DNA from 3 places in the Halobacillus salinarum genome. Region 1 is predicted to be linked to each of the others. Evidence: riboswitches for the same ligand, from Rfam matches in the RefSeq annotation. Region 1 holds a riboswitch; each other region holds the start of a gene.

What was found. Region 1 has a riboswitch for thiamine pyrophosphate ahead of thiW (energy coupling factor transporter S component ThiW). Riboswitches for the same ligand answer to the same signal wherever they lie in the genome.
Region 2: another riboswitch for thiamine pyrophosphate. It lies ahead of MUN89_RS19060 (ABC transporter substrate-binding protein); the one in region 1 lies ahead of thiW (energy coupling factor transporter S component ThiW).
Region 3: another riboswitch for thiamine pyrophosphate. It lies ahead of MUN89_RS13085 (acetylornithine deacetylase); the one in region 1 lies ahead of thiW (energy coupling factor transporter S component ThiW).

What each region holds. Positions count from the first base shown of each region.
Region 1 is NZ_CP095073.1:715,284-722,852, reverse strand. It holds gene MUN89_RS03880 (threonine synthase) at 1-877, shown strand, start outside; gene thiE (thiamine phosphate synthase) at 1,350-1,967, opposite strand; gene thiM (hydroxyethylthiazole kinase) at 1,968-2,741, opposite strand; gene thiD (bifunctional hydroxymethylpyrimidine kinase/phosphomethylpyrimidine kinase) at 2,738-3,541, opposite strand; gene tenA (thiaminase II) at 3,538-4,224, opposite strand; TPP riboswitch at 4,273-4,380, opposite strand; gene thiW (energy coupling factor transporter S component ThiW) at 4,387-4,872, opposite strand; TPP riboswitch at 4,960-5,069, opposite strand; gene MUN89_RS03850 (DUF3221 domain-containing protein) at 5,182-5,673, shown strand; gene MUN89_RS03845 (PucR family transcriptional regulator) at 5,702-7,381, opposite strand; gene eutB (hydroxyectoine utilization dehydratase EutB) at 7,399-7,569, opposite strand, start outside.
Region 2 is NZ_CP095073.1:3,676,323-3,683,891, forward strand. It holds gene MUN89_RS19050 (Glu/Leu/Phe/Val family dehydrogenase) at 1-460, opposite strand, end outside; gene MUN89_RS19055 (NAD(P)/FAD-dependent oxidoreductase) at 725-1,786, shown strand; TPP riboswitch at 1,873-1,982, shown strand; gene MUN89_RS19060 (ABC transporter substrate-binding protein) at 2,092-3,099, shown strand; gene MUN89_RS19065 (MTH1187 family thiamine-binding protein) at 3,106-3,396, shown strand; gene MUN89_RS19070 (ABC transporter permease) at 3,393-4,166, shown strand; gene MUN89_RS19075 (ABC transporter ATP-binding protein) at 4,159-4,887, shown strand; gene MUN89_RS19080 (TatD family hydrolase) at 4,854-5,675, shown strand; gene MUN89_RS19085 (VC0807 family protein) at 5,949-6,608, opposite strand; gene MUN89_RS19090 (aspartyl-phosphate phosphatase Spo0E family protein) at 6,918-7,076, opposite strand; gene MUN89_RS19095 (toxic anion resistance protein) at 7,193-7,569, opposite strand, start outside.
Region 3 is NZ_CP095073.1:2,539,170-2,546,738, forward strand. It holds gene MUN89_RS13080 (Bcr/CflA family efflux MFS transporter) at 86-1,318, shown strand; TPP riboswitch at 1,373-1,481, shown strand; gene MUN89_RS13085 (acetylornithine deacetylase) at 1,632-2,912, shown strand; gene tenA (thiaminase II) at 2,919-3,596, shown strand; gene MUN89_RS13095 (LacI family DNA-binding transcriptional regulator) at 3,733-4,725, shown strand; gene MUN89_RS13100 (ABC transporter substrate-binding protein) at 4,923-6,203, shown strand; gene MUN89_RS13105 (TetR/AcrR family transcriptional regulator) at 6,458-6,994, shown strand.

The DNA.
Region 1 (7,569 bases):
GGCTGCTGTAGGCGTTTCTAAAGCGAAGGAACTTGGGGTTGAGGAGATCGCTATGCCAACAAACGGAAATGCAGGAGCTGCGTGGTCTTTATATGCAGCAAGAGCAAATATTAAATCAACGATCGTCATGCCGATTGACGCGCCTAAAATCACCCGCAATGAATGTGCAGTTTCAGGGGCCGATTTGTTTCTTGTGGACGGCCTGATCAGTGATGCAGGAAAAATTGTCAGCCAGGCTGTAAAAGAACGCGGAATCTATGATGTATCCACTCTCAAAGAGCCGTACCGGATTGAAGGAAAAAAAACGATGGGTCTTGAAATTGCAGAGCAATTAAATTGGGAGCTTCCAGATGTCCTTCTCTACCCTACAGGGGGAGGAGTCGGCCTGATTGGGGTGTATAAAGCCTTTAAGGAGCTTCAAGCGCTCGGCTGGCTGAAAAATGATAAGCTTCCCCGATTAGTCGCCGTTCAGTCTTCAGGATGTGCCCCGATTGTCGAAGCATGGAAGGAAGGCAGACGTGAGTCCAGCTTTTGGGAAAACTCAGAGACGGTTGCTTTTGGCATCAACGTCCCTAAAGCAATTGGAGATTTTCTTGTGCTGGATGCTGTTTACGAAACAGAAGGCTGTGCTGTTTCAGTGGATGACTCCGCTCTTTTACAAGAACAAAAACTGGCAGCTGAAAAAGAAGGTACGTTTATATGCCCGGAAGGAGCCGCCTGCTTTGCTGCTGCCCGGAAATTAAGAGAGGAAGATTGGATTAAAAAAGGAGAATCGGTAGTGGTTCTAAACACTGGAGCTGGGATAAAATATCCAGATACGGTCGATTTAGACGTTCCTACGCTGGGACCAGACGAATCCATTCCCGCTTCCTCCTGAATCAATAGAGCGCTGGGACATGATGAAAAGCATCCCAACTAAAGACGACCAATGAACGGTAAGAAAATTATAAAACCACCAATGGTTCTGAATATTGATAAGAAGAAAAGGGTCAGGGAAACGCTCGCTTTCCATGGGCGACGGCAAGTCTCCTCAGCCTGCGGCTTCCGGAGCCTTTCCCTGTCTTTTTGTTCCCATAAGAGTCTCTCGTTTCCCTTCCCTTTTTACAAAATAGAAACTTTCATCCTCTTATCTCAAAAGCTTAAGCAATTAGAATTCAAAAGAAAAGCAAGTTCCAACTCTTATTATCATGAGATACTTCCACAGGGATGAAAAACACAGTAAAGTAAGCTTCTTGATGCCAGTCAATACTAAGGCGAATCCAATTCAGTTGTACTTGTATTTGCCTCAAAAAAACTGTCTGACAGTTCGACAATCTAAAGATGCGATCTTTGATTAGATCGCATCTTTTTCATAGATTCTCTACAGCTTCTTTCACATTTGCAGCTTTCGTTATGGCTGATACTACGGCTACACCATCTGCTCCCGCATTTATTACAAAACGGGCGTTTTCGACAGTGATGCCCCCTATTCCTACAAGAGGAAGATGAGGATGAGAACTTCTAAGGCTCTCCAGCCAGCTTGTTCCGACAACCGGGCTTGCATCATGCTTGGTCGTAGTTGGAAACACAGGCCCTGCCCCTAGATAGTCGACTAATTCAACTGGACTTTTTTCTACTTCTTCATCATTGGACACAGAAAGCCCAATAATGAGATCCGGATATTTCGGCCGCAGGTCGTTCACGCTCTGGTCGTCCTGTCCTACATGAATACCATCCGCTTGTAATGCATGGATTAATTCGACGTCATCATTCACGATGAACAATACGTCATGCTTTTGGCAGAGAGCCCTTAGCTTTAACCCCAGTTCTATTTTTTCTTCTCCTTGAAGCGAATGGGGGCCTTTTTCACGGAATTGAAAAGCTGTAATTCCGCCAGCAATCGCCTCTCGTAAAATTTCTTCAGGATTTCTTGAACAGTCCTGGCTGCCCATGACTAAATACTTTCTAAGCCTCAAGGAAAGGTCCATTTACATTAGTCCCTTCTCTAGAGTATCCGGTTCCATAGTCAGCGCATCCAAAAATTGCGGAAGAAATGTACCAGGTCCGTTCACACCGCTTTGAGAAGCAGCATACGCAGCTGCCATACCGTAATATTTCACAGCGGCATAAGCCTTCTCTAAATTCTCTCCTTCAACGGAGAGACAGGCTGTAATAATTGATCCGAGCAGGCAGCCCGCGCCTGTCACTTTAGAAAGCAAAGCATGGCCTGTCTCATTCGTAAGGGTCTGCTTTCCATCACTTACCGTGTCGACTTTTCCAGTTAAGACGGCTATCGTTTGAAAGTGTACGGCTACTTTTCCGGCAATTTCCTGACTGTTCCCCTCGCCAACTGCATCGACACCTTTGGTTTCCAGCTCGATTCCGACTAGATGAGCAAGCTCACCTGCATTCCCCTTGATCACATCGGGGTGAACCTGCTCTACGATTCTTTGAAAAGCCTCGGTTCTAAAATTGGTTGCGGCTACACCAACTGGATCAATCACGACCGGGATGCCTGCTTCATTTGCAGCCTTACCAGCTTCTATCATGGCTTCAAGCTGGGCTTCAGTCAAAGTGCCGATATTGATAAGCACCCCATTTGAAAGCTTTGCCACATCTGCTGCATCTTCTTTAGCATTTGCCATAATCGGGGAAGCTCCAAAAGCAAGCAGCCCATTTGCGCTAAAATTCATCACTACTGCATTTGTTAAGTTATGAATCAAAGGTTCCTGCGCTCTTACTTTCTGTACAATCTCATTCATTTATGACCTGCCTCCTCACGAATAGCCCAATGATTAGTTGGTCCGCTTCCTGAACCAATATTAAAGGAAGAGCGGATAGCTGCAGTAACAAAGTGTTTCGATTGATCAACCGCCTGAACAAGATCACAGTCTTGGCTTAAATAAGCGGTAATCGCTGCAGAATACGTACAGCCGGTTCCATGAAGGTTTTTTGTCTCTATTCTTTCTGCTGAAAAGGAATGAATCTTATCGCCGTCAAATAGGAAATCGACCGCTTTCCCGTTTAAATGGCCCCCTTTAACAAGAGAAGCACCGGCTCCCAGCTTCGTCACAATTTCTTCAGCCGCGATTTGCATATCTTCGGTCGTTTCAATTTTTTTCCCAAGCAAATCCTCTGCTTCTGGAATGTTTGGGGTTACGACTGAGGCAAAAGGAAGCAACTGGTCTCTCAACCACGTTCTCGACTCCTCCTCAATGAGCGGATCCCCACTTTGTGCAACCATCACCGGATCCATGACATAAGGAGCGGAAACTTCGGGGATCCAATCAGCAATAGCTTTCATCATTTCCTTACTGGCGATCATCCCCGTTTTAAACGCGTGAATGGGCATATCCGATGAGATGGACTCAAGCTGATTTCTCAATATTTCAACCGGCAGGTGATGTACCGCTTGTACGCCTGTCGTGTTTTGGGCAACAACAGAGGTTATAACGGACATCCCGTAACTCTTTATTTCCTGAAAAGTTTTTAAATCGGCTTGTATCCCAGCCCCGCCGCTGGGATCAGTACCGGCAATCGTTAAAGAACAAGGAATTCTCATTTTACCACCACCTTTTCGGAAGGCCATTGCTCACAATTATAAGCCATATCCCAGAAGGCCCATTCTAACTGGCAGCTCTTGCGGAAGGCATCTTTCAACCTGGCTTCCTTAGCTTCAGACACGTTTTCTGCTAACTCATCCAGCCGGCTGCGCAAATGGTCCGTTAACTCTTCCATTTCCCCATCTGCATAAAAGTGAATCCAAGGGGAAAAAGGATGATCTTCGCCAGGCTGGAAGCGGTCACGCAGATGCTTACCGATTTCCAAATACGTCCATGGACAAGGAAGCTGAGCTGCTAAAATTTCACTTAAGTCTCCGTAATGAGCATGATAAAGCATATGCTTCACATAATGATCTGCTGTAGGAGGCAGAGCGTATCCTTGAAGGTCTTCATAGCGAATTCCGATAACCTCACAAAGGTTACGGTGAGGGTGGATTTCGCTGTTTAAGACAAAATTAATTTGTTCGTTATAAAATAGGATATCCTCCCGGGCGGAAGACTTGGAGATCGCTGTTCCATAAATTTGCATGAAAGCATTCAAGTATTCATAATCTGCTTTTACATAATGGGCAATGGACTCAGCAGGAAGATTCCCTTCGCCAAGCCCTCTAACAAATGGATGATCAAAAATTGCTTCGAATAAATCATTATTTTCTTTTCTTAGTAATTCTGTAAATGTCACAAATATGGCCTCCTTCATAAAGTTCGGAAGCTACTAGTGGAGAGATTTGGAGAGATATGACTACTTTCCTCCGCTGGCATAATCCAGATCAGGTAGTAAGGGACAAAGGCTTGATCAGCCTTATCTCAGCGAATCATCGCGCCCCTAGTAGTTTCCAATAGATTAGAATGTTGGTAACGCACGACTTGGCTTCATGCGTACGACAAGAAACCAGCCGATTAATGCTCCCGTAAAGCTGCTGATTAAAAAGGAAGGGAGAAAAACAAAAGCTCCTCCAGCGCTTCCCATAAGGACGTGGGCATAAGGTACAGATACTAAAGAACCGATTAAACCTGTGCCCATGACTTCCCCAAGCGCGCTGTAAATCGGCCTTTGAAACAGCCGGTAAAGAATGCCTGAAAGGAATGCTCCAATCATTGCCCCAGGGAAAGCAAGCAAAGTACCGATCCCCAACAGATTCCTTAATACTCCGATTACAAATGCGATACCGACAGCCGGCAGCGGGCCAAGTGTAACCGCCGCAATCACATTAACAGCGTGCTGAACAGGATAGGCTTTTGCAATACCTGCTGGAAACCACAGCCACTGAGAACCAAGGGTCCCGATAGCTGCCAGCACAGCCATCCTAGTTAACGTGCGGGTTTTCATTGTCATTTACCTCCCTTTCTAAGGGACAAGACGAAAAAAAACCAGATTCAAAAAGAATCTGGTTTTGAAAAGGCAGCGTATATCGTAAAAGTCGATTTACTACTTCCCTCCGCTGGTCTTAACCAGATCAGGTTTGTAAGAGTCGGAAAGCTTCATTGCTTTCCTCTCAGCCCGTTCAGGCCCCCCTAGTAGTTTTGCATGGTTATTCACTTGGTATTTTCATCTTAACAAAGAAGGCACCAGCTGTCACTTTGTAACCATTTCAAACTCTCAACGACTAAATAAATAGACAGGCAGGGAGGAATTTGCATGAAGATGAATCGATTATCCATTTTATTTGGAATGATCACTTTATTAGCAGGATGTCAGACTGACGCGAAAGAAGAATCCACTCCTATCACTGGTTTTGTGACCGACCAAAAAGAAGACAGGATTTTAATTACGGAGTCGCCAAGTTCAAAATCAAACAGCAATCCCAGAGCGGTTTGGGTGGCACAAGTTCCGGAGAAGGAATGGGAGGGGTATAAGGTTAAGGTATGGCTGGAAGGTCCTGTGCAGGAATCTTATCCTGAACAGGCAGAGGGAGGAAAGGTGAAAAAGGTAGATGTCTCAAGGAATGAAGAAACTGATTTGACGCAGCAGGAAGCGTTAAAGAAGGCGCTTGACCTTAACCAGTCTGCCAAAGAAGCATTTGCAGTAGAGTCGATCAGTTACCAGCCGGAATTAGATCGATGGAAAATTGCTCTGCAGAAAATTGTATCTGCTGGGGAAACCGTCGTGGAAGAAATTCCTGATCAATAAAAAAGAGCGTTTCCCAACAGAGAGACGCTCATTCCTTAACTTTTTTCAGCATCCATAATCGTACGCTTAACTCTAACAGAAATAAATCATCCGCATTTAAGAGAGACAGCCCTGTTAATTGTTCGATATTCCTCAGCCTGTGCAGCAAAGACTGCCGGTGAAGATTAAGGGCACGGGCGGTCTGACTGACATTGCTGTTGTATTTATTATAAATAATAAACGTATGAATTAAGTCCGTCTGCCGTCTTTGATCGTAGTCGATCAGCTGCGCCAGGGTGTCTTCCACGATGCCTTCTACCCCTTTATCATGAGAAAGCCGCATTAACAGCCGGTTCATCTTCGTATCACTGAAAAATGTACGTTCCCCTTCTTCATGCTGCTGACGCCCAATATTTAATGCGGTTACGGCTTCATCATAGCTTTGATAAAAAGTGTAAATTCCCTCTTTGTGAAGAGATATTCCCCAGGAAATAACAATCCCGGCCAGCAATTCATTCAACCGCCGCTCTACTAAGTCTAAAAACTGATTAGCCGTTTCCGCATAGGGGTGAGAATCAGCTTCTAAATAGACAATCACTTCCCCATTTTCAAACGTCGTCATCGTTCTACGGTTTAACACATCTCCTGCGTGAGTAACTTCTTTTTGAATATAATAGTTCCTGCTGTGCATGGAAGAAGATTTCACCGGGTGGTCCACTGAACCGATATGGGCATCCACTTTTTTCTTAAATCGAATGTTTCCGACAAGACAAATGTACGGACGGTTCAAATCATAGCCGAGCAATTGAGCTTTTGATAATAAATGGTCATCGATCTCTACTCCGGATTTAGCTAAATCAAGTAAGAAATTATCCTTTAAGCGGATTTCCGTCATCTCGATGGCATTTTCTTTGACAAAATAAAGGGCGCATGCGGTTAACGCATGCTCGAGAATATTCAGCACAACCCAGCTTAACTCCCGGTCATCTGCAGGTTTAAACAACAAATATCCTTGCTTTTTATAATTCGATAGAATGGTTAATTGATAACATTCTTCCTCTTTAAAGCGGTATTTTTCAATATAATGATATAAAGGATGTTCACTAAAAGGGATTGGAGGAACAAGTTCATACTCTCCGTTCACCTCTCCGTTTAAAATATCAATTAACCGTTTATCAAAATGATGATTGGCCCGGATGACTTTATTATGGTCACTGATGGCAACAGGAATTTTTGTGTTTTCATACAAAATCGTCGTAATTTCCTGTAGTCCTTTTCCATTGAGAACACAATTAATTAGTTCCTGCCGCAGTTCTTCCGCCTGTTGTTGTTCTTCTTCTTTTTCTTTACTTATTTCGCGCAGTACTTCCTGAATTACATCACCAAACCTCACTTCCCAAGGGATCTCAATGACGACCAGATCATTCTGTTCAGCTAATTGTTCAATCCGATCGGGTACTTTGTAAATGTATCTTCCTGTCGCAAACGCAAGAGCAGACGCTCCGGAATGAATGACATCTTTTACGTATTCTTCGAGGCAAATCGGGTCGTCTCCGCAGCCGATACCTGTACTGAGAACAAACTCATTTCTCCGCACAAAGTTCTCTACAGGAGTTTCGATAACCGATATCCACTCTACCGCTTTTTCATCTTTGATCGATTTTCCTGCCAGAATTTTGGCTTTTTCCAAGACCGGCAGCTGCAAAATTCTCTCCACTGTGATCCCCATGTTCTCACCCCTATAGGTTAACTAGTCTTAATCACCTGCTCGATGGTCTGGTGATCGACATTATTGCCGCTTACAATTACAGCGATATGCTGATTCCTTAATGATTTCTGTTCCAGCAGCCATCCTATTCCAGCAGCCGCCGCTCCTTCAACAACCATCTTATGAAGATCCATTAGTGTTAACATGCC
Region 2 (7,569 bases), 1.3 Mb from region 1:
GCGCAGGAATATCTTTATCCGGGCCTAAAATATCGTCAAAATATTGTACATACTTCTTACATATCAAATTTAACTCTTTATTAGAGTAGTCCTTAGGATTGATCACCACGCCACCTTTAGCCCCGCCAAATGGAAGTTCGTGAAGCGCATTTTTCAACGTCATCAGCTTTGCAAGATTAGCTACTTCGTCTTCATTTACTGATTCATGAAAACGTATTCCTCCTTTATAAGGACCAACAGTGTCGTTATGCTGCACTCGAAAAGCCGGCACGCGTATAATCATGCCGTTTTCCAAAGCCACCCTTAAAAAGGATTTATGTATATGGTTAGGTGTGGATAATATAGCCACTAAGGATTTAAAAGCTTGATCTCTAGTCTGTTCCTGGAGATCAGGCAGAAATGACTCATCCTTTAATAAAGCAGTTAATGATTCTTCAATGATGGATTGTTGTTTGTGCATGTGTGTGATCTCCCCTTCATAAAAATTTTCCATGACGATTTACCCATCTAAATGACTCATTCCCGATTCCTCACTTTCAAAACTTTTTAATAGGCTGCCTGCCTGATTATTTGGAAAATGCGTAAATTATCGAGGTATATCTAGTTTTATGTTTCAATTTTTGGTACTCTTTAAGATGGAAGACAGGAGTAAGCGGTTACTGAAAAAGCATCATCCATTTGAATGAAAAAACAACTCAGCTGGCACAAAAGGTGGTTATAACTAATGAAGAAACTCGTGATATTAGGCGGCGGTTATGGAGGAATTAAAATTCTTCTCACTCTACTAGATCAAGGTCTGCCTGAAGATATTCAAATTACTGTCATAGATCGCAATCCATACCATTCATTAAAAACAGAATTTTACGGAATTGCTGCGGGTACGGAATCCGATCGAAATGTACGCCTCGAATTTCCTGCTCATGAGCAGGTCGATTATGTGTACTCCGAAGTTAAAAAGATTGATACAGATAAAGACCAAGTGCTCGTTGAAGAGCCGCATGAACCCATTTCCTATGACTACCTCGTTGTAGCACTGGGTTGTGAAGACAACTACCACGGGATTGAGGGAGCTAAAGAATTTACAAAAAGCGTCCAATCTATCTCTCAAGCGAGAGAAGCCGGGTTTGCTGTCAGTGAACTGAAAGCTTACGGCAAAGTGTCTGTGGTAGGAGCAGGACTCAGCGGAATCGAAGTAGCTTCGGAAATCAGGGAAAGCCGACCTGATTTAAACATCCGGCTGCTGGATCGCGGTGAGACCGTACTCAGAGCCTTCGATTCAAAAATTCAAGATTATGTGGAAGAATGGTTTGCTAAAAATGATGTGGAAGTTCTGCATAATGCCAATGTAGGATATGTGGAAAAAGACGGGGTTTGCAACAATGGAATCTGCTTTATTAATGACGTCACTATTTGGACTGCTGGCGTCCGTCCAAACCATCTGGCAAGAGAACTCCCTGTTGAAAAAGATACTCAGGAAAAAGTAGTAGTCAATGAATTCTATCAAGTACCGAAACGGCCGAATGTTTACATTGTCGGCGATTGCGCCTCCTCTGAGCATTCGCCTAGTGCCCAGCTGGCAGGACAGCAGGGAGAACAAATTGCGGACATCCTTTCATCTGTTTTAAGAGGCGAAACTCCTCAGAAACCAAAGCCGCTCAAACTGAAAGGCGCATTGGGATCTCTTGGTAAATCAGACGGATTCGGAAATATGCTGCAAAAACCAGTTACAGGACTTCTGCCCCGTTTAGCTAAATCCGGTGTCCTTTGGCTGAATAAACGCCACTAAGACTCAAGTCTTAGTTATCACTTGAAATCAATTCTTATTTATGGCAGAGTTTTAGATGATTACTAAATAGTTAACCAACTAAATGAAGATAAATGTAGGGGGACCAGTAAAGCTGGTTGAGATTGTATCCGATAGATACTGACCCTTGGAACCTGACCTGGTTTATACCAGCGTAGGAAACATAATGAACGACTTATCGTTTATAATCATGTGCACCCTAGGCAAAGGTTCCAGGGTGCTTTTTATATGCTCATGGGTTCCACCAGGTATTCTTAAGTAGGTTAACAACATAAGGAGAATGAAAGATGAACAAATTACTAATTTCTTTGGCAATCCTCATTTTTGGACTTGCTGCCTGCTCTGGTGACGACCATGCCTCCCAGTCCTCAAGCGGGGAAGGCCAAAAGACCAAGTCTGTGAAACTAGTCCTTGATTGGACGCCGAACACAAACCACACCGGCATTTATGTCGCAAAAGAGAAGGGTTACTTTGAAGAGGCCGGACTCAACGTGGAAATTCTGATGCCGGGAGAAACCGGTGCTGATCAACTCGTTGCTTCCGGAAAAGCTGACTTTGGAATCAGTGCGCAGGAAGCTTTGACACAGGCTCGTGTACAAGACATTCCGATCGTTTCTATCGGGGCTGTCATTCAGCATAATACTTCAGGATTTGCGTCTCCGAAAGAAAAAAAGATTAGTTCACCTAAGGATTTTGAAGGTAAAACTTATGGCGGTTGGGGGGCACCTGTAGAGAAGGCGGTCATCTCCTCCATTATGAAAAAGGAAAACGCCGATGTGAACAAAGTAGATATCGTAAATATGGGAAACACCGACTTTTTTACTGCTGTCAAAAGAGATGTCGATTTCGCATGGATCTACTATGGATGGACAGGCGTTGAAGCAGAGCTTCGCAATCAAGAGCTTAATATGCTCTATTTAACGGACTACTCCGAGAAGCTTGATTATTATACCCCTGTGCTCACGACTAGCGAACGCATGATTGACAACCATGCCGATACCGTTAAAGCCTTTATGAAAGCCGTATCGGAAGGGTATCAATATTCCATCGACCACCCTGAAGAAGCCTCAGAAATTCTAATCGATGCCGTACCTGACCTTGACCCTGAGCTCGTAAAAGCCAGCCAGAAGTGGCTCTCACCAAAGTATAAAGATGATGCCTCACAATGGGGAATTCAGAAGGAAGAAGTCTGGCAAAATTATGCGGATTGGATGTACAACCATGATTTATTGGACAAACAATTAAACGCAAAAGACGCGTTCACCAATCAATTCCTGCCAGAAAATAAGGAGTGAATCGTAATGGCGGACTCATTAGTAAGTATACAAATTATTCCTAAAACCAAAGGCGGAGAAGATGTGATTTCTTATGTGGATGAAGCTATTTCATGCATCCAAAAATCAGGATTGAAGCACGAAGTCCACCCTTTGGAGACTACGATTGAAGGAAACTTAAGCGATATCTTTCAGCTGATTGAAGAGATGAATGAAGCCATGATTGCCAAAGGCAGTATAAACGTAATATCCCAGATAAAAGTGCTGTACCAGCCAAGTGGTGCTTCTATGGATCAGCTCACGGAGAAATACCGTTGAGATTACTATTTCAAAGAGGATGGAGACCCATTACGGTCCTCATCCTTTTCCTTATCATTTGGGAATTTTTATGCCGTTTGTTTAACGTGCCAGCCTGGCTGTTACCTGCACCATCAGATATTTTGCATGAAGGAATCAACGGGTGGCCCTCTTATAAGCACCATCTTTATTCTACGATTGTCCTTACACTGCTTGGTTTTTTAACTGGAACAGTCATCGGACTGCTAACAGCGTTCGTATTGCACCTGCTTCCCGCGGTAAGGGAAGCTTTATATCCGCTTTTGATATTATCGCAAAACATTCCCATTATTGTGCTAGCCCCATTGCTCGTAATCTGGTTTGGCTTTGGATGGCTTCCCAAAATCCTCGTCATCGTACTCGTCTGTTTTTTTCCGATCGCTGTAGCAGCAATGGACGGTTTAAGACAGACCAGCCAGGAGCTTATGCACTATATGAAAATGGCAGGAGCTACAAAAGCACAAATTTTCACAAAACTGGAATGGCCGCATGCCCTTCCGTCTATATTTTCCGGATTAAAAATTTCAGCTACTTATAGTGTAATGGGGGCTGTCATTTCTGAATGGCTGGGAGCTAAAAATGGCATCGGTGTCTATATGACTTTAGCTTCCTCTTCCTTTCATACCGATCGTGTGTTTGTCGCTATTTTTTTAATTATGCTGCTGAGTTTATTATTCTTCCTTGTTATTTCTTTACTTGAGAGGCGGGCTGCGAAATGGCAGCAGAAGAAAGGTGAAAAAGCAAATGGCTGAACTAATCGTAAATAACCTCCAAAAATCCTTCGATGAAAAAATGATAATAAAAAAATTATCGTTTACCATTCACGAAGGTGAGTTTGTATCCGTGATCGGTCCTTCCGGAAGTGGAAAAAGTACGCTGTTTCACCTGATTGGCGGGTTATACCAACCTGATTGCGGCAACATCCTGTTAAATGATCAGAATATCACCGGCAAACGAGGACACATAAGCTATATGCCGCAGAGCCCTTCATTATTTCCGTGGAGAACCATCCTTGATAACGTTCAGCTCGGCCAGGAAATTTCGGGAAAACAGGATCAGTCTGCGGCGAAAGCAATGGTTAAGACTGCTGGTCTCGAAGGGTATGAGAATGCCTACCCAAGCCAGCTATCCGGCGGCATGAAACAGCGCGCTTCCTTTATCCGCTGTCTGTTAAGTCCACAGCCGTTGATGTGTCTGGATGAACCTTTTTCTGCCCTGGATGAGTTGACGCGGCTGGAAATGCAGAAGTGGCTGCTATCGATTTGGGAGCACCATAAGCATTCGGTCCTGTTTGTAACCCATAATATTGAAGAAGCGCTTTACCTTTCTGACCGAATCCTTGTGCTTTCCACAAGTCCTGCAGAAATTAAAAAAATCTACACCATTCCCTTCGAAAGACCGAGAGAACAATCGCTTATGTTATCGCAGGAGTTTTTAGAATGGAAACGGGAAATCTATCAGGAATTGAGGTGAGTTTAATGAAGAATGCGATTATAGATGCTCATATCCACTTAGATATGTACGAAGAGTGTGAAAGAAACCAACTATTAAATGAGCTTGATATGTACAAGGTTGAGAAGGTAATTGCTGTCTCGACCGACTACCAGTCTGCTTTAACCAACCTTGAATACAGTAAGCAAAATAAGAAGATAAAGCCAGCCGCAGGCTTTCATCCTGAACAGCCATTGCCTGAAGAAGCTGAGCTGCAAAAGCTCTTTTCCCTGATCGAACGAAAAAAGAATGAAATAGTTGCAATAGGTGAAGTCGGTCTTCCTTACTACTTGCGGAAAGAACAAAAACAACTTTCTCTTAATTCCTACATTGAAATTCTGGAAGTTTTCGTAAAGTATGCCGCTAAAACCGGTAAACCCATTGCCCTGCACGCCATTTATGAGGATGCTGAAATTGTCTGTGACTTACTAGAAAGGTATTCTGTCTCCAACGCCCATTTTCATTGGTTTAAAGGATCTGAAAAAATTTTGCAAAGGATGAAGGAAAACGGCTACTTCGTGTCGTTTACCCCAGATTGTCTTTACGAGGAAGAAATAAAGAGGATCATTAAATCTTATCCAATAGAATTAATGATGGCAGAAACAGACGGTCCCTGGCCGTTTGCAGGACCATTTTCCGGAGAACTTACCCATCCCAAAATGATCCACTCTTCCATCAAGCAGATTTCCAGGCTTAAGAATGTTCCTATGCAGGATGTCTACTCCCGCTTTTTCAAAAACACCAGCATATTTTACGATTTGCAGGAATGAAAACGAAGTAAAATGAGGTCGATGAATGGATGAAGAAAATTTTCCTTTTTAAATCCAAGGGAATCACTCTTTTTAGATTGGCCACTGTTGATTCCACGATGAGCGGGCGGTGGTGACGCCTGCGAAAACAGCGCGAGCCGAAGACCCACCTGGTCAAGTGATCTTCTGACCAAGGGAGCTTGAGGCCGTGCGAGCGGCAAGCAACCACCGACAAGCGATTCGTGAGCATCAACGACAGACTTTAACAGCATTTCTAAATTAGAAGGAACTTTTTCAGGCTTCCTTTCTATTTTTCATTTCTTCCTGGACCTCTCGGATCAGATGAGGGGTTTGATTAATTATTCTGCCGGTATAGGCATAACCTGCCATAATGACTATGGATATTCCCCAGCTTAAAGCCTGCTTAAGAATAATTCCTTTATCAAACGCTTCAACACCGTACTCTTTAATAAGCCAGAATTTCACTGTGGCCAGGATAATATTTTGCAAGGCAAAAGCTAAAGTTATTAGATTCAGGAGCACAAAAAGCCTTTTTTTATGAAACAGTTTGTAGCTGAATTTACGATCATATCCCTGCAATTCTGTGAAATCAAGCAGAAAATATAATGCGAGAGGTCTTCTTGCCAGCATAGTCAGCAAAAAGAAGACAGCCATCACATAAGCAAAGACCACATTATTCCACAATAACTGTAAAGCAGAACCGGCAAGCACATCGATCAAGGTGCCAATTACCAGGTTGCTTATCATAAAAATCCCAAATACATTCACTTTTTTAAGAGCAAGAAAACGATAAATCGTATAAACGATGCCAGGCACTGTAGACAAGAGCATGGCATAGTAATCGCCGATAACATCACGGGTCAGGTGCCAGACAGCTAAAGGAAAAACTACATAACAAACAATGTCTAATACAATAAAAGTACGATTATTCAAGTTTAAATCCCCCATGAGCTTAGATACTACTGATACGAATTGGATATAAACTTCGTTTCGTAAAATTACAGTACCTGTTGTTTTGGAAGGTCCCAACAGCAGAATATCTCCCTCAGGTACGCCTTCTGAACCAAAAAAAACCGATCCTCTAGTTAGGACCGGTTTAATATATGTAGGCCTGCCATTCCATATGAAATGGTTAAGTTTCCCGCAGTCGTTTATGCGTTATGGAATGGCATTGATAAAACTGTATCACAGGCTTGCGGTTCATTCAAGTAGAGCTATATTGAATCAGCGGGAGGGACTCAATTAACGGTCTCTCGTGGAATCTCGCCATTTATTCAACAGACCATCCAGCTCTTGAGATATTTGCAGCAATTCTTCATCCTGAGGGTTGCTGTAATAGATTTGATACATGACTTCTCTCAAATCTTCAATCTGCTGCTCCAGCTTCAATTTATAATCCAAATCATCAACCCCTTTAGTAATGAATTGCCTGATAAAGTTTTAATAAAACCTGGGATTTATTTCAATCATGTAAAAAGAACAGAAGATGAACTCAGCCACCTTTCTGTTCTTAATGGTTACTTTTGGCCGATTTGCTTCATATTTTCCTGAAGTTCCATTATCCTGCGGGTTCCATCTTCACGCAGCTTTTTATTCTCTTCTTCAATCGCTCGTGTTTCCTCCATACCTTTAACAATTGTATTCCAAGATTCTTCAATGGTTTCAATATCCACACTCGGTCGACCGGATAAGCGTGCGATTTCTGAGCTTTGACTGGCAATGTTTTCAGCATTCTTTTTCAACATTTCATTCGTACGACGGTCCAATTCACTCATAGAATCTGCAACAAGCTTCTGCCGTTTAGCGGTTACAGCTTGGATCACTCCATTCTTAAAAATAGGGATAGTAATGATGAACGCCGAGTTAATCTTTCCAATCAATTTCGTATTCCCTC
Region 3 (7,569 bases), 1.8 Mb from region 1:
ATATATTGTAAAAAAAATGGACCTTTGCTAGAATCAAGTGAACTGAGTGCTTGACGGAAACAAGCTGGAAAGGTGTTTGAATGCTATGTTACATAATCCAACCGGTAAAGAACGACTAGGATTAGCTTTTCTTCTCGGGATGCTGGGGATCTTAGGACCGCTGAATATTGATATGTATTTACCCAGCTTCCCTGGGATTGCATCAGACTTGAATGCAAACGCTTCGCTGGTACAGCTGAGCTTAACGGCCTGTTTGATCGGGCTTGCTGTCGGACAGATCGTCGTTGGACCTATTAGTGATGCACAAGGAAGAAGAAAACCTTTGCTCGTCTTTATCTTTTTATTTGCCGCAGCTTCGTTTTTCTGCGCCCTTGCCCCTAATATCACCGTGTTAATTACTGCACGTTTTATCCAGGGTTTTACTGCTTCTGCCGGTATTGTACTATCAAGGGCTGTAGTAAGAGATGTATTCGATGGCAGAGAACTGACTAAATTCTTTGCGCTTCTAATGGTAATCAATGCTACCGCGCCGATGATTGCCCCAATGACCGGGGGAGCGATTTTACTGCTTCCTTTTGCTTCTTGGAACACGATTTTCTATTTTCTATGCCTGCTTGGTCTATTAATTGTATTTGTTATTTTCATGAAATTAAGAGAGACACTTCCCGAGGAAAACAGGATTCCAAGCTCGCTCGGAAGTTCCTTACGAACCATTGGAAGTCTCCTTAAAGACCGCTCCTTTATTGGATATGCACTTACGATTGGATTCGTACATGGAGGCAGCTTTGCTTACGTGTCCGGCACTCCTTTTGTATATCAGGAGATTTACCATGTCTCTCCTCAAGTGTTTAGTATCTTGTTTGGAATTAACGGGCTTGCCATAATAACCGGCAGTTTTCTTGTAGGGAGGTTAGGCGGCATCGTTCATGAGCGGAACCTGCTGAAAACAGCAGTGATTACTGCTGTTAGTGCCACTTTTGTTCTCCTTATCATGACTATCATAAAAGGGCCGCTTGCAGGGCTTGTTATCCCGATTTTCATATATATGACCTCCATGGGGATGGTGTTAACGAGTACATTTACTCTGGCTATGGAGCACCAGGCACATCGTGCGGGAAGCGCCAGCGCCGTATTAGGGATGCTTCCATTATTATTCGGTTCGATCGTCTCTCCACTCGTTGGTATCAATGAGTCTTCAGCCGTGCCAATGGGGGCGCTTTTATTTACAACAGCGTTGATTGGATCTATTGTTTTCTTTAGTTTAACGGGGAAGATGCAAATAGAAAAATCTAATAAGCTATCATTGAATGAAAACTAACTGAACTTGTACTCAGTAAACTTCTATGTTCTAATAAAAACCAGGAATCTTATATACCTTCACTAGGGGAGCCGCGTACTTTCGGCTGAGAAAAGCACAAAAGCTTTGACCCTTATTACTTGATCTAGGTCATACTAGCGTAAGGAAGTGAAGCGAGCCACTTGCAACCGCAATCTTGTACACTTTTATCTACAGCTCGCTCCTTCGTTAAAGGAGCGGGCTTTTTTCATGAAAATAAACAGAGTCATAAACTCCCGAAACAGAGAGGCCGGTCGTTATGATTACTTTTCTTATTATAAATGGAGGTGAATAAATGAAAGAACTAACTGAATTATTATCAGAAGTGGAGAGAAGAGAGAATGAATTGTACCAGCTGTTATCCGACTTAATCTCCTATCCAACTGTAAGTCCTCCTGCAAGAAACACCACAGAAGCCCAGGATTACGTCAGTGATTACCTTAGGAAAATAGGATTTTCCATTGAACAATGGGAGCTGTATCCTGGAGATTCTATTGTGGCAGGAACAAAACTCGGAAGGGATGAGGATAATGCTGGAAGCCTGATTCTGAATGGACATCTGGATGTAGCAGCTATTGAAGAAAATGAACAATGGGATTTTGATCCTTTTACCTGTGCAGTGACGGAGGAAAAGATTTACGGACGCGGCACGGCAGATATGAAAGGAGGAATGGCCGGGATTTTATTTGCCTTAAAACTGCTTTATGAATGGGGGATTGAACCGCTTGGCACGGTATATGTGCAGTCTGCGGCAGGAGAAGAAGTTGGCGAAGCCGGCACAAAATCCTGCTGTGAAAATGGATATCACGCTGATCTTGCCTTAGTAGCAGATACAAGCAACTGTATGATTCAAGGTCAGGGAGGGGTGATTACAGGTTGGATCATCCTTCAGAGCCCAGAAACATTTCACGATGCCAGCAGACGATCGATGATCCATGCTGGAGGCGGTGTGCACGGAGCAAGTACAATTGAAAAAATGATGAAAATAATAAGCGGGCTGCAGGAGCTTGAAAAGCATTGGGCTATTACAAAAAGCAGTCCAGGGTTCCCTCCCGGGTCCAATACGATCAATCCTGCTGTTATCGAAGGAGGCAGGCATCCTGCGTTTATTGCGGACCGGTGCGGACTTTGGGTCACAGTTCATTATTATCCTGAAGAAAACTACAACGACATTGTTCATGAAATCGAAGAGCACCTTTCCCATGTAGTTCAAGCTGATCCGTGGCTCAGAGAACATCCTCCTGCATTTCAATGGGGAGGGAACTCGATGATCGAAGAAAAAGGAGAGATTTTCCCTTCCTTTTCTGTCGACCGTCATCACACAGGGGTTGAGATGCTTGCTCATGCCCACGAGCTTGTGAACCAAACACCTGTACAATTCTCCATGTCGCCGACTGTGACCGATGGAGGATGGTTGGCAGAAGCAGGTATACCAACGATTTTATATGGCCCTGGAACCCTGGAACAAGCTCATGCGGTCAATGAATCTATCGACAGAATTCAGCTTCTTCAGTTTACAAAAACAATGGTCGCTTTTTTATATCGTTGGTTTTTGAATAGTGAAAAGAAAGGATGATGACTCATGTTTACAGATCGGCTGTTCGAGAAGACAAGTACAATTTGGGAAAAGTATTTAGAACATCCGTTTGTTAAAGAAATTGGAAAAGGAAGCCTGGATCTGGATAAATTTCAATTCTTTATGGAACAGGATTACTTATATTTAATCGATTACTGTAAAGTATTTGCGTTAGGAAGTGCAAAGGCGAGCCGTTTAGAAGTCATGACTATCTTTTCTGATTTGCTGCATTCAACCCTCAATGAAGAAATGGAGCTGCACAGACAATACGCAGAAAAATTAGGTATGACAAGAACACAGCTGGAAAACAGTACCCCTTCATCCACCTTGTCAGCTTATACAAGCTACATGCTTCAAAAATCCTATCAAGGCTCTGAGGCTGATGTTGCGGCCTCTGTTCTCGCGTGTACTTGGAGTTATAATTTCATCGGATTGAATTTAGCTCAAACAGAGGGTGCGACCGAGCATCCATTCTATGGCGATTGGATTAACATGTATGCTTCCGACGAATTCAGCCAGCTCGCAAGCCAAATGAAACAGCTGATGAACGAGCTGGCTGAAGAGAAACCTGAGCGGGAAAAAGCAGAATTAGAAGCCATATTCGTGCATTGCAGTAAACTGGAGTATTTATTTTGGGACATGGCGTATGATAAACAAATGTGGCCGCAAGAAATCAGTTCGTGAACCCTAAGTAAAAGGTCCAAATCAATCATTTGGGCCTTTTACAATTTCATCGAAGCGTTTGCAAAAGCTCCATCAAATAAGATATCATAGTACATGAAACTGATTTCACATTTTGATAAAAGAGGATGTTATAAAGATGGCAACGATTTCAGATGTCGCTAAGTTAACCGGCTTGTCCAAATCTACCGTATCCCGAGTGATCAATAACCATCCGTACATTTCCAAGGAAAAGAGAAAACTGGTCGAAAAAGCGATGGATGAACTAGGTTACCAGCCAAACCCTTCAGCCAGGCGGCTGAGAGGACAGCTGACAAGCACGATCGGTGTTGTTGTACCAAGGATCGCAAACCCTTTTTTCTCTTATCTATTAGCTTCGATTGAACAAACCGCTTTTCAAAACAACTACCAGGTCCTCATGTTTCAAAGCAACGAAAACAAAGAAAAAGAAGTTTATTTTCTTAACTTATTAAAAACGAAACAAGTGGATGGTCTTATTATGACTGCGGTTGAAAATGACTGGAACACCATCGAGCCTTTTACAAAATACGGACCGATTATCCTCTGCAATGAATATCTCAGTTCAGCTAGTATTCCGATGATACGTGTCAACCAAACCAAAGGCGCGTATTTAGCTGCCAAGCATTTCATTGATCAAGGGCACACGAAAATCGCCTATTGCACCGGTGGGTTATTTGCTGACGACGGTAAAGATAAAGATCGAAACAAAGGGTATCAACAGGCCCTTGAGGAAGCAGGAATTCCTCTAAACCCTTCGTGGATTTTCATCAATAAGCATTCCATTGAGGATGGAAAAAAGGTTATGAAAGATATCATAGAGCTCAAAGACAACCCCACCGCTATTTTCACAGGCAGCGATGAAATAGCAGCAGGTGTTATTATCCAGGCTAAGGAACTCGGCTTGAAGGTCCCGGAAGATATCGCCGTCATCGGATTTGATGATCAGCCCAGCGCGGAAATGCTGGACCCGAAACTAACGACCATCCGCCAGCCTATTGAGCAGATGGGACAAAAAGCAGTAGAGGTACTTCTCTCTTTGCTGAATAAATCAGAACCCGAAAATAAGATGCCGGAACTTCCTGTTGAGTTAGTCGTCCGCAACTCTACGTAAAGCTGTAAATAAACTAATAAAATCAACCCTTGAAACCGATACCATATTTGAATATACTAGATAGTAATTACGACTATTATTTTTTACTCATTTATGAAACCGTTATCACACATAACAGATAAACCCTACAGTCTTTAAGCAAGTTATTTTTTGTGGTTAACTGAAACCGATATCATATCTTAGAGGAGGAATCTTTTATGAAAGGGATAAAACTATTGTCGTCGCTTTGTTTGTCTAGTGTTTTACTTGCTGGGTGCTCATTTTCTTCAGGTGGGTCAGCTGATGTTTCCGGAAATGATCTATCCATTGAAATATTTCAAGGTAAAGTAGAATTTAATGACCAATTCAAACAGCTTGCGAAAGAATATGAAAAAGAAAACCCGAATGTAGATATTAAAATCACTAGTGTAGGTGGCGGTTCTGATTATGCAGGCTCACTTAAAACAAAATTTGCTTCCGGAGATGAACCTGAAATATTTAGTATTGCAGGACCTACCGAAGCCGCCACTTACGACAAATATCTGGCTGATTTATCGGATACTAAGGCAGCTGAGCAAGCACTTGATGGAACACTTGACCCTGTATCAAAGGATGAAGAAGTCCATGGCCTGCCGTTCAATCAAGAAGGATACGGATTGATCTATAATAAAGAAATATTCAAAAAAGCTGGAATCGATGCAAAGCAAATCCTGACTTATGAGGATTTGGAAAAGGCTGTCAAGAAGCTTGACAGTAAAAAGCAGCAACTCGGAATTGATGCAGTCTTCGCGTTTCCTGCAAAAGAAAAATGGGTACCCGGCAACCATTTATCTAATGTTTATCTGGCGCCTCAATTTGACCAGAAGGTGCTTCAGGCATTTCAATCAGATACCGTTGAATTTAATAAAGGAAAAGAATTTCAAAGAATGATTGATTTGCAAAGCAGCTATTCAATTCAACCAACCTTGAACCTTGACTACTCTCAGCAAGTGGAACAGTATTTTTCTTTGCAGAAGGTGGCAATAATTCAACAGGGAAATTGGATTTATCCTTCCGTTGAACAAATGGATGCCGACTTTGCTCAAAATGGAATGGGGATTATCCCGATCCCTGTAAAAGGTTTTGAAGGCAAGCTTCCTGTTGGAATTCCTAATTACTGGGCTGTGAATAAAAACAGTGATGCAAAAACCATTCAGGCTTCTAAAGATTTCATTGACTGGATGTACACCTCAGAAACCGGAAAAAAAGCCGTACTTAAAGACTTTAAATTCATACCTGCTTATCAAGGATATAACACTTCCGATATTTCTGATCCTTTGTCAAAAGAAATCTATCAGTATGCATCGGATAAGAAAACAACCGGATGGGTGTTTCTTGGCTATCCTGGAACATGGGGAGATTACTTGGGAGCGAACGTCCAGAAATACTTAAGCGGTGAAATCAGCTGGAGTGAACTGGAGCAGGATTCAAAAAATAAATGGCAGGAAATGAGAAATTAATTTACGAAAAGACGCGTCCGTTAATGAACGCGTCTTTTCCGCTCTCTTAAGTAAATAACTATCATAACAAGAGAGAATGACTATTGAGATTCAAGCATTGACTTAAAATCACTTCTTCATGGTTGCTCGGACAATTCCCTGGCAGTACAGCTGGGGAACTATGTAAATCTCAATAATTGTTGAAACTCTGTCCCCTACCTAGTAAAGTATAGTGCATATCATCAGGATGAATTTTTTTAATAAGGGAGATAGCTATGGGCAGGAATTCTAGAAAAATAGATATTCTTACAGCAGCATCTAAAATTGTAAGTGACCGCGGGATCTTTAACCTGACTTTGGAAGCTGTAGCTGAACAAGCTGGGATTAGTAAAGGCGGTCTGCTTTATCATTATCCTTCCAAAGAAGCTTTGGTGAAGGGAATGGTAGAACATTTAGCCAGCAATTATCAGGAAAAAATTAAGAATAATGCTGAGCAGGACCCGGTGGAAAAAGGAAGGTGGACACGCTCTTTTCTTGATGTCACCTTTAATCAAAGCTATGAAAACAAAGACATGAATGCAGGTTTGCTTGCAGCCAAAGCGGTGAACTCGGATTTACTTGAGCCCATTCGTCAAGCTTATAAAAATTGGCAGCATGAGATTGAGAATGATGGCTTGGACCCGGTTAAGGCAACGATCATACGTTTAGCTATCGATGGAATCTGGTTATCAGAGCTGTTTGATATTTACCAAATTGAGGAAGATAAAAAAGATAAGGTATATTCAACGTTAAAAAGTTGGGCAGAAGAATAACGATAGACACGAAAACCACATCCTAAATCAGGATGGTGGTTTTTTGTTTCATTCAAGAAAAGCACGAAAAAATGAAATGGAAATCGTGACGATTGAAGAACTTGTGCCAGAAAACCAAAGAAGTAAAAGGGAGTGAGACCGATCGGGAGAGTGGTTATTGATAGGGGAAAATAGGCCGGAAGGTTTCTTCTATTTCGATCATCGTCATTTCAAGTCAGACTTATCTCAAAGTGCTGCTTGTCCATTCCTCCTAACCTGTACCCAGAATAAGAACCATCAGCAAACGATCTGCCTGTCAGAATATGAAGAAGACTCTCCTCCATCTAGCTAGAGGGAGCGAGGTCCCTTTCACTCCTGCGGAAGAACGAGTGAGCCGAGATTGCCGATCGTGGGTTTCGCGAGGAAGCTCGGGCGCGCGTGTCTTCGAAAAGGGAAGGGACGATCGCTCCTGGCGGTAAGAAAAAAATTGTAGAAAAACATGGGGTTTCTCTACAAGCTGAAAACCTCCATCCTAAATCAGGATGGAGGTTTTTTTATTCGAATGTTTGATTAACACAGCATGTACAATTTATTTA